2 regions of the Sporosarcina sp. NPDC096371 genome follow, and region 1 is predicted to be linked to the other one. Evidence: a T-box and tRNA genes for the amino acid it is inferred to sense, from the RefSeq annotation. Region 1 holds a T-box; the other holds one or more tRNA genes.
The links. The T-box of region 1 lies ahead of metG (methionine--tRNA ligase). A T-box ahead of a tRNA ligase gene usually reads a tRNA of that ligase, here a tRNA-Met.
Positions count from the first base shown of each region.

Region 2: it has a tRNA-Met gene. The T-box ahead of metG (methionine--tRNA ligase) is inferred to sense a tRNA for this amino acid. The anticodon was not compared.

Region 1 is NZ_JBIWFE010000010.1:33,749-39,450, forward strand. It holds gene ACIQ0H_RS19515 (cytochrome ubiquinol oxidase subunit I) at 1-553, shown strand, start outside; gene ACIQ0H_RS19520 (cytochrome d ubiquinol oxidase subunit II) at 550-1,575, shown strand; gene cydS (cytochrome bd oxidase small subunit CydS family protein) at 1,589-1,708, shown strand; T-box leader at 1,777-2,037, shown strand; gene metG (methionine--tRNA ligase) at 2,102-3,742, shown strand; gene ACIQ0H_RS19535 (RNA-guided endonuclease InsQ/TnpB family protein) at 3,945-5,132, opposite strand; gene rlmD (23S rRNA (uracil(1939)-C(5))-methyltransferase RlmD) at 5,379-5,702, shown strand, end outside.
Region 2 is NZ_JBIWFE010000013.1:35,873-41,574, forward strand. It holds gene yabN (bifunctional methyltransferase/pyrophosphohydrolase YabN) at 1-485, shown strand, start outside; gene ACIQ0H_RS20925 (RNA-binding S4 domain-containing protein) at 485-775, shown strand; gene yabP (sporulation protein YabP) at 1,525-1,821, shown strand; gene yabQ (spore cortex biosynthesis protein YabQ) at 1,818-2,360, shown strand; gene ACIQ0H_RS20940 (FtsB family cell division protein) at 2,515-2,934, shown strand; gene ACIQ0H_RS20945 (S1 domain-containing RNA-binding protein) at 3,063-3,491, shown strand; tRNA gene ACIQ0H_RS20950 (tRNA-Met) at 3,732-3,805, opposite strand; gene ACIQ0H_RS20955 (SpoIIE family protein phosphatase) at 4,018-5,702, shown strand, end outside.

The DNA of each region.
Region 1 (5,702 bases):
TGCACCGCTTATCCTCTATGGTGTGTTGGATGACGGAGAAGTGAAGTACGCTATTAAAATTCCGTTTGCGTTATCGATACTAGCACATAGTAATCCAACCGCAGAAGTAATCGGACTTGACGAATTTGCGGAGGAAGATACACCACCGTTATACATCCATTACTTATTCGACACCATGGTGACAATTGGTATTTGGATGACAGTGCTGTCCGGTGTGTTCTGGCTAGGTACAAAACTACGTTGGAAAATGGTCACGAGGAGATGGTTCCGCTGGCTGATTGTGTTCGGAGGACCACTCTCCATCTTAGCGATTGAAGCAGGTTGGTGGATGGCTGAAGTGGGCAGGCAGCCGTGGATTTTACGAGGCATCCTGCGTACGCAGGATGCGGCTACGACGAGTGGTCAGGTTAGTACCATGCTTATTCTGTTCTGTTTACTTTATCTCGTTTTAGGAGTCGGCAGTGTCGTCGTGCTTCGAAGGATGTTCCGAAAAAATCCGGTCGAACGTGAAATAGAAGACCGTGAGATGGAGAAAGGCGGTGATATGCTATGACGCTCGAAATACTCGGTATTTCCGTTCTGTGGACTTTCCTATTTGGGTATATTCTCGTGGGTGCCATTGACTTTGGGGCAGGGTTCTTTAATGCGTATAGCTTATTGACAGGCCGTCAACGTATTTTAACGAATATCATTCAACGATATCTATCCCCCGTTTGGGAAGTGACGAATGTTTTTCTTGTGTTCTTTTTCGTAGGGATTATCGGTTTCTTTCCGAAGACGGCTTTTTATTATGGGACGACGTTACTCGTACCTGTCAGTATCGGGGTAATCCTCCTAGCGATTCGTGGTTCATATTATGCATTTGAAACGTACGGGGCACGCGGTCATAAAGGTTATTCCTTTATGTATGGTCTTGCAGGTATTCTCATTCCAGCTTCGCTTTCCATCGTCTTGACGATTTCAGAAGGCGGTTTTATAGAAATGGTGGACGGTAATCCAGTCCTCGATTATTGGGTGTTGTTTACGAGTCCGCTGACGTGGGCGGTGGTCGTACTAAGTATTGCAGCAACGTTGTATATTTCTGCTGTATTTTTGACATGGTATGCCAACAAAGCCGGCGATGTAGAAGCAACGAAACTGCTTCGCAAGTATGCGCTCATTTGGGCATTGCCGACAATGATTACAGCAGGTGGCATCATCGTTGAACTAAGAAACCACAATCCAGTGCATTACAGCAATATCCAGCTATTCTGGCCGATGTTTTTAGTGTCGTTCCTCTTGTTTGTTGGAACGGTTTGGTTGCTTTGGATACGTCGCAAATACGGGCTGGCATTCATATTGCTAGTGGGGCAATTTGCATTTGCTTTCTTCGGTTATGGCGCATCCCATTATCCATATTTGCTATATCCGTATTTAACGATTTACGATAGCTTTACGAATCCAGCCATGGCTATTTCATTGATTGTCGTGTTCATCATGGGACTCGGATTACTAATTCCGTCACTATATTTACTCATGCGCTTGTTCTTGTTCGATAAAGACTACGTTCGCGGAAAAGGTAAACACCACGCATAAGGAGGGATGATTCATGACACATTTTCTCATGTTTTACGCACCATTCATCGTGCTCATTGGCTCGCTTGTCATCGCATTTGTCGTCGCTCCGATGGATGGATCAGTACGAAAACAGGTTAAGGAAGAGAAGTAATGCCACGAGAAATTGTGTTGAATTTCCTTGCGTTTTTTCAGGAAGTTCATTATTATGAATAGAAATAATGAAAAGCGATGAAGAGGAAAAGTAAAATGTGGCGTCCTATAGAGAGCTTCTGTCGGTGGAAATGAAGCGGATTAATCGTTTGAACATGATCTCTGAGCTGCGTACTGAACGTGATCTCACTAGTAGGCTACGACAAGATTTGACACTTGTTACAAATGTCAAAGTATAAAAGCAGTTTTGCTTTGTACTTTTGGAGGCAGACAATGTGAGTTGTTTGTGTAACTAAGGTGGTACCACGAGTTTTAAACCTCGTCCTTATCGATTTTTTTCGATAGGGGCGAGGTTTTTTTGCGTTTATTTATTTAAAGAAATGGAGAGGTTAACATGAGTATTTTTATTGGAGGAGCATGGCCGTATGCCAACGGTTCGTTGCACTTAGGGCACATCGCAGCATTATTACCGGGGGATATTTTAGCACGTTATTATCGATTGAAAGGTGACAAGGTGTTGTATGTATCAGGGAGTGACTGTAACGGAACGCCTATTTCAATCCGGGCAGACCAAGAAAGGGTCACAGTTAAAGAAATAGCAGACCGATTCCATAACGAGTTTACAGATTGCTTTACGAAATTAGGATTCACATATGATTTATATACAAGAACGGATAGCCCACATCATCATCAAACCGTACAAAAAATCTTTTTAACGTTGCTTGAAAATGGCTATTTATATAAAAAAGAAATTGAGCAAATGTATTGTCAGCATGACCAAAAGTTTCTTCCAGACCGCTACGTGGAAGGGGAATGTCCGACCTGTGGGGCGAAGTCACGAGGCGATCAATGTGATAATTGTTCCACGATTTTGGATCCCTTAGATTTGATCAAACCTGTATGTAAACTTTGTGGCCATACGCCAGAGAAGAGAACAACCGAGCATTTTTATTTTGAATTAAGTCAATTTCAACATGAACTGGATGCCGTTGTCGAGACTGCCAAACTCCATAAAGTATGGAGGGATAATGCGATTCAATTATCTAAACGCTATTTGAAAGAAGGACTACAAGATCGTGCAGTCTCCAGAGATATCGCAAATGGTGTCAGTATCCCTGTTAAAGGTTTCGAAGATAAAAAAGTGTATGTGTGGATTGAAGCTGTTTCTGGGTATTATTCGGCAAGTATGGAATGGGCGGCTCAAACGGGGAAAGATGTCAACGAATTTTGGAGTGAAGATACGATTTCTTACTACGTCCATGGCAAGGATAATATCCCGTTTCACTCCATCATTTGGCCGGCGATTCTGTTAGGGATCAAAAATCCAGCATTACCGACACATATCGTTTCCAATGAGTATTTGACGCTTGAAAAAAAGAAGTTATCGACAAGTAACAACTGGGCAGTGTGGGTTCCGTATATTTTAGAACATTATCACTCCGATTCAATTCGTTACTTTTTAACAACCAATGCGCCAGAAAATCGGGACACTGATTTTTCATGGAGAGAATTTATATCCAGTCATAACGCTGAACTCCTTGGCGCGTATGGCAATTTTATCAACCGGACATTGAAATTCCTGGAGAAATCATACGAAGGACAAATTTCAACCGGGGAAATAGATGTAGCGATTGAAGGGAGTATTGAACAGTTATATGTCCGTGTCGGCAAGCTAATTGAAGAGGGGCATTTCAAGCAGGCATTGGATGGTGTTTTTGAGTTCATTCGCTCTGCCAATAAATATTTTGACCACGAACAACCGTGGAAGCAACTCACAGAGGATAAAGCGGCTTGTGATAATACATTACTGACATGTGTCCATATCATTGCCAATACCGCTCAGTTACTATCGCCATTCCTGCCAACTACGAGTGATGAAGTGAAAGGAATGCTGAACTTAGCGGACTTCGAGTGGCAAGTGATCAAGAAATCATCCTATCAGTTTACGGGGGTAAAGCCTTTATTCGATCGGATTGATACGAAGAAAATCGAAGAAGAGCTAGCTAAATTAGAAGAAGAAAGTAAACCTTCATGAACCTCCCCACTTAAAACATTCCGTTTTTGAAGTGAGGGTTTCCTACTACATCGCCAAAACTGCTCCAACAAAGCATATGGGTGGCATATACTTTTTGTGACGTATCACAGAAGTCTGTTTCGACAAATTCGATAGGCAACAGTCGTTCCGCCTTTTTGACGGGGCGACAGGGCCGGAACTAGCCGTCTACTACTTTTTGCACTTAGGCAATCCGTAGATACTTTGTCTTGTTTAGGGCAACATCAAGGAGACGAATTTCACCGTAGAACGTTTTGGTGAAAAAGTTTGAAGCACCGTGAATGTCTCGATGATTGGTGTAGCCACAGGAACAACGATAGTTTCTCGAAGACACTTTTTTGCGTCTCGCACAACAAGGGCATTGTTGTGTTGTAAAGCTCTCATCATGCTTTTTGAATTTGATGCCTTCTGCTTTTAGCTTGTATGCTAAATAGTTCGCAACTTTGCCGAAAGACCAATTGGATAGTTTCTGACTTGTTTTGCGGTGTCGTACTTTTTTCTTTTTGCGGCGTGACGTATTGCGCTGGACGCCGTCAACATCGCCAAATGCGACTTCACCCACTTCATTTGCTATGCACCAATCCACAAAATTACGCGTGGATTTATGCAAGGCATCTTGCAACTGTTTGACGCTTTTGGATAGGACATATTGCTTGGCGCGATTGTATTTTTTCCATTGCTTCGAATACTTTTTACATCGTGCCATTTTCCTTTGGAGTTCAGCCAGTTTTTTATTGCGTAGTTGGTGGAAAGAACGGACTTTTCGTCCCGTAATGATAATGTTTTCACCATTTTCGGCAACTGCCGCAATCGTATGGACTTCGCCGACATCGATGGCGGCACGGTTCTCGAAAGAATGATCTTGTACTTGTTGTCCATCTTCAAAAGACAGTGACAACATGAGTCCACGGTCATAAATTAGCTCAATTTCTTTGATTTGCCCTTTCGGTAATGCTTTGATCCATACGATGAGTGGTTCTTGTCTTTTGCCCTCAAAATCACCCATAGACAGCTGGATTTTACCGTTTTCAAATAGCTTGAAGCCGTTATTCGCCCATTTTATGTTGAAATTTTTCTTTTGTTTGTATGGATATTTCGTGTTGCAGCCTACTTTTCTGGCATTTTTTGCACCTGTACGCGCAAAGATGTATTTGTGGCAAACTGCTTGAATGGACTGTGAGTGGATAGGGAATTTCCCTTTTGTACCTTTTTGCAACTGACTTTTTGTGATCCATTTGCCTGTTGCTAACTGAGTTTCTTTTGCAAGGAGTAGACAGTGATTCCAGACGTCCGCAGATACGCGGTTACATTCATATAGTCGATGGATGGTTTCTTGTCCTGCACGAAACGCGGTTTTCATGCACCGAATCATCGTATTCACCCCTTTTTGAAGTTTCATTACTTTGTCTACCCGATATAACATAAACGAAACAAATGTTTCGTCGGTAATGCGCAATTATTCATGTTCTGACTGGTGCCAGCCGAAATTCATCCCCCACTTTCACTGGGCTACGCCCGTAACGTTTAGAAGTGGGAGACTTCTTTCGGTGGGCTGTTACAGACGGGTGTACCTGTTTCTATGGTAAACTAGAGACATCTGAAATGTGGAGGAAAAATGATGTCTTTTAGTGTAAATAGAAATGAAAAATTGAATGTCTTTGTAGAGGACTTAACGCATGATGGCTCGGGTGTTGCGAAGGTAGAAGGTTATCCGCTGTTCATCCCGGGTGCGTTGCCTGGTGAAGAGGTATATATACAAGTTGGTAAAACGTTGAAAAACTATGGCTTTGCACGTTTGTTGAAGGTGACGAAGGCATCGCCAGACCGTGTTGAGCCACCTTGCCATGTGTTCTCAGAGTGTGGCGGTTGTCAGATGCAGCATTTGTCCTATGAAGGGCAGCTTGTACAAAAACGGAAAACCGTACGTGACGTAATGGACCGT
Region 2 (5,702 bases), on a different contig from region 1:
CGCATGTTTTTGGCGATGAAAATGTAGAGAACTCCGAAGAAGTCCTGCTGAATTGGCAGGATATTAAACAAAGCGAGAAGCCGCAGGTGGAATCGTTGTTGGATGGGCAAGATAGGCATTCATCTGCATTGTTGACGTCCTTTAATTATCAAAAAGAGGCGGCGAAGGTTGGATTTGATTGGCCTACGATTGACGGTGCTTTTGATAAGTTTGAAGAGGAATGGCAGGAATTCCATGCAGAAGTGAAGAATGGTACGAAAGAGAGCCAAACGGATGAACTTGGTGATGTGTTGTTCACCATCGTTAATATCTCCCGATTTCTTAAACTGTCCCCGGAAGAAGCGATGGTCCACGCGAATCAGAAGTTCCGTTCACGGTTTTCATTCGTGGAAACAAGTGTAAAAGAAGGTCGGGGCGAGTTTGCCGACTATACACTCGACGAACTTGAAGCGTTTTGGCAACTTGCGAAAGGAAGGGAAAAATAATGAGACTCGATAAATTTTTAAAAGTATCACGTCTGATCAAACGACGGACGCTCGCTAAACAAGTGGCTGACCAAGGTCGAATTACTATTAATGGCAAGGTGGCAAAGGCGTCATCTGTTGTCAAAGAAACTGATGAATTGGCAATCCGTTTCGGTCAAAAGATTGTAACGGTAAAAATCAACTTATTAAAAGAGTCTACCAAGAAAGAAGACGCCACTTCGATGTATACGATTTTAAAAGAAGAGAAGCTTGAAAAAGTGGAACTTGAATTTGTGGATGATGAAGATTAACTTTGTAAACTAAGCACTACGTGTATAGTTGTTTTGGGATTGCTTTGGATTGAACAACTTCTATACCATTACCGAGATATCTTGGTGTGTAGGGATGCGACAAAGTCGCATCCCTACACACTTTTTCTGTAATCGTATGGCGGTCATTCATCTGTCGCTCTCCAAAAGTGCAGATACACGAAGTACTATTGCTTTTCGGGAATGAGGGCATAGAGGGTTTCTTACCTAGAAAGAGGCAGCCAAAGATACAATTTTGGCTGCGGAAGCCTTGGCTATAAGTAGTCCTATTTCTAATTCAGGAAAGTAAAGAAGGAACACGTCGTACAAAGTGCTAGAGTGCCCGAAATTGCATCTTCGGGCACTTACACTCTTTATAGAAAGTCCTCTATTCTTTATTTTCCAAGCAACTGCATTTTTCACTTAATCATTGTAGGTACGCGACAGGTGACCATTCGCAACAAGATGATCGAAAAAGTATGGCTAGAAGTGACGAAGTCGCATCTAGCTATACTTGCTCTATCGGTAATTATGTCGTGAATATGTCGCCGAAAGCGGACCGGAAATGGTTCAGCGAAAATAGGATTTTACAATCCCTTCTCACCAGTATTTTAATCAAGTAAATCATTCATCAACAGATATAGAATTAGGTAATGCCAACTTAACTAACATGACAGGAATTTTTCTGTCATGTTTTTTTATGTCCCGGCATAAGATAATCGTGAACATACAAGCAAAGGGGGAAGCATCATATGCAATTCCAGACGGACAGTCCTACGTACACAATCCCATCAGGTGACCATGTCGTAACAATGCGTAACAGAAAAAGGATGGACCTCACATCGGTAAAATCAATCGACCGCTTCGATCAAGAAGAATTTTTGATTCGGACATCACAAGGATTGCTGCAGATACGCGGGGAGGAACTGCGCATCGTCCATCTAGATGTCGATAAAGGACTTCTCACATTGGAAGGAACAGTTGCCACTATTCAATACGATGAAGAAGAAACAGGTTCTCGGAACTTCCTCCATAAATTGTTTGGATGAGTTTATCTGTTCAGTTTCTTAGTCTACTTGCAATGATTGGGACAGGCATTGTTGCCGGTGCATTCATGGATATGATTGGGACGGGAACTTCGCATGCAGGAAAGAAATCATTTTTCAGAAGACGTGCAATTTGGTTTGAAATCATTGGGTGGATCATCGCCGGATGTGGAACATTCTATATTCTTTTTCTAGTTCGGGATGGCGCGTGGCGAATGTATGATCCATTCGCCCAAATTAGTGGACTGCTACTGTATGCTAGTTTGTTCTATAGGCCATTCCGTTTGCTTGGGAGAATGATCTTGTTGATCGTGATCAAACCGATATGGTTCATAATCCGGTTCATCATCTCGATTATTGGGCACATCTTTCGTATCTTGTTTAAGGTCATTGTATTCCTTATCACGCCATTCATTAAACTATACCAGTTCATTTCCAAAAAACTTTTGAACTTCATTCGTCCGAAGCCTTCTACTTCTAAAGGTGGCAAGAAGAATGCGAGGAAGTCAAATAATTCAAGTGGGGGTTCGAAACCTAGCTGAATCGCGGTGCACTGGCGGATGGGACAGACTTTTATGGGGCAATCATGATAAAAGTCTGGGCCAAAAACGCCTTTGCATATTTGATAAAGAAAGGGAAATGATGTATAATCCGTAGACTAACGAATGTGTTTTGTGAAGAAAGGAAGTGCAGGACTTGGAACAAAAGCAGCAGAGAAAGTCGCCCGCAACGGTCGCAACGATTCAAACTGAATATGTCCGCTCCCTGCAAAAGAAAGAACATCGAAAAAATGCACGAAAAGTTAAACTGTATCGGAGGCTGACAGCGTTTGCAATCGTTGCGGCGGTTTCTTTTGGCAGTTTGACGCAGTTACTTATCAAACAGAAGCAGGTTTTGGCGGAGAAGGAACAGCAGCAAGTAGAGATGCTTGCGCAGCTTGAAGTCGTACAAGAGGAACAAGAATCGTTGAAAAGACAGCTTGTTAAATTGAATGACGATGACTATATCGCAAAGCTTGCACGTAAAGAATACTTTTTGTCTGAAAACAGCGAAATTATTTTCTCAGTCCCGGAAAATAAGAAAAAAATCGATAAAAAAGACGACGGAAAAGAGTAGTCTTATTGACACTCTTTTTTTGTTGGCTATAATGAGAGTAGGGATCTTGCATTTTGCAGGATCATTAATACGGTTGCAAGGCTTCCAAAAAGGAGCCCGCTTAAATTCTAAGGAGGAGCATTTTTTTTATGTCAATTGAAGTAGGCAGCAAGTTACAGGGGAAAATAACAGGAATTACAAACTTCGGAGCGTTTGTTGAGCTACCGAATGGTTCTACAGGTCTTGTCCATATCAGTGAAGTGGCAGACAACTATGTTAAAGATATTAATGAGCATTTAAAAGTAGGCGACATGGTTGAAGTGAAAGTGATGAATGTCGGAACAGACGGTAAGATTGGATTATCGATTCGCAAAGCGAAGCCGGAATCTGAACAACGTCCAGAACGTCCACAGCGCCCTCAACGCCCTCGTCAAGGCGGTCGTCCTAGCCCAGTTGATCGTCCAGAGAATTTTGAAACAAAGATGGCGAAGTTCATGAAAGATAGTGAAGAACGTCTATCGACTTTGAAAAGAGCGACAGAATCGAAACGCGGTGGCCGCGGCGCAAGAAGAGGGTAACTTGCTAGCTGCTTCAATTCAAGAAAAATGTACGTTTGATAATAGAAAAGCGACGGACATAGGGTGATTACCCTTGTCCGTCGCTTTTTTGTTTTAGTGTGAAGTTGTTGCAAGCTAGTGTCTAGCTCCGGGTGCCAGACTCTCGGGTCATAAGCCAAACCGGCTGTGTGGCAAAGAACGCCACCTACCGATTCGTCTTATGCATGTCGAGTCTTAACGGTCGTCTACGCATTACTTGTATGGCGGCAGAGGGGATCGAACCCCCGACCTTACGGGTATGAACCGTACGCTCTAGCCAGCTGAGCTACGCCGCCTTGGTGATTTCTAGTTCGCATTTTTGACTGCTCTCCAGAACAACAATACCCATATTACATGCGAACTTTGGCGATGTCAACCCATCGTAGGAAAAAAGAAAAATAGTCCTTAATAAGTCGAAACATTTTGTTTTCTCATCGTCATGAACAGACAATTTCCTGCCATTTACCAATGTATACTCAAGGCATAGTAGACATAGGGGGAATGGGAAATGAAACTGATAGACAATGTGACTCGTCCAGTTGGTCAGCCGATTCGTATGTACATTGAGATGTTTCGGAGGGAAAAGATACACATACTCGTTGCAACTCTATTTTTGTTTGGCTCCTTTTTCTTGTCACAAGCTGTGTTGTTCGATACAGCTGTACCCTTTTTCTTACCAGTTTGGGCATTAGCACGTGCACGCTTTAGAAAATACCTCATGTGGGTGTTCGTCGGCGGGATGTTGGGGAGTGTGTTTGTGGGTGAGGGGATTGGACAAGCGGTGATCCATCTATTAATGCTTGCCTTGTTCAACGCGGTTGTCAGATACCCCCTCGTCCGAAAATCGATCCCGTTGACAGTGGCTGGTTGTATCATCGTTGTTCAAGTATTATGGCAGTTTGTCATGTATGCTGGGCAACCGCCAGTAAACGTGCAGTTATCGATTGGTTTTGAAGCGATACTTGCATTGATCATGACTTTTTTTCTTTTCATTGCCTTTCCACCTGCGGATCGGATCTTTTTTGGAAAATGGACGCCTGAACGACTTGCCGCCGCCTGTTTGATTGGTGCAATGGCAACGACGGGAATGAATGGCATCATGCTTGGTCATGTTTCGGTCGCCGGTCTGCTGATTCATCTTGCGATCTTACTAGCTGCATTAGTTGGTGGGCTTCCATTTTCTACGACAATTGCGATGATTATCGCCACAATTATAGGTGTTGCGGAACTATCGTTCACGGGCATGATGGCTGTATATGGTATGACTGGCTTTTTTGCAGGTGTACTTAGCCGCTTCGGAAAAATTGGCATTGCATTAGGTGGGGTTTCTGTATCACTATTTTTCCTTCTCTATGATTTAACGTTACCGTTAGATAGTTCACACTTTGTGACAATCGGCATCGCAACGCTACTTTTTTTAGTGATACCTACTAAAAAGCTAGAGCCGATTCGTAATGTCTTTTATCCGGAGAATCAGGAGACTTCGGAAAAACGTCAAAAATGGTTGGCAGAACGTCTTGATGAGCAACTCGCCGACTTTCAACAGTTTTCCGAATTCATGTCGACACTTGTGGGCGGGCGATTTTCCTCCGGTGGAGATAAGGAGGAACCCACGCCTCAAGTGATACCGAAGGCTTGTGCATCTTGTTTCCGCTATGCTAAATGCTGGGAATCGTCAGATGACGACATGGCGCGACTTCTGTTTGAATGGGAGTCGACATATTCGATGACGAAAAAGGCCTCACGTCATCGCGTTGAGGAAAAGATTAAATACAAATGTATCCGGTTCAATGGACTCGTGGCGGAACTTGAGGAACAAGCGACGAATCGTTTATTGACGGGACAACTTCAGCATGGTCGGAAAATGCTTGCCCTCCAATTACGGGATATGAGCACACATCTGGATAAGATTATGAACGAAGTAAAAGAGGATTTGTCCGTTTATAAGCCTGTTGAGGATGAACTTGCAAAACGGCTTCAGGAAAAAGATATTGAGTTTTTCCAAATTGATATTTTATCGGGGGAACGGGGGGCGCGTCGAATTGTCTGCTGCATTCCGGAGAAAAGGTCTGATTTTGAAACAGATACAACTGTCGCGGAACGGCTCATTCTACCCGTTCTTGAGGAAATGTATGAAGAGCCATTTCAGGTGGCTAAATCCGTCGTGCAACAACAGCCATTCCCGCATATTCA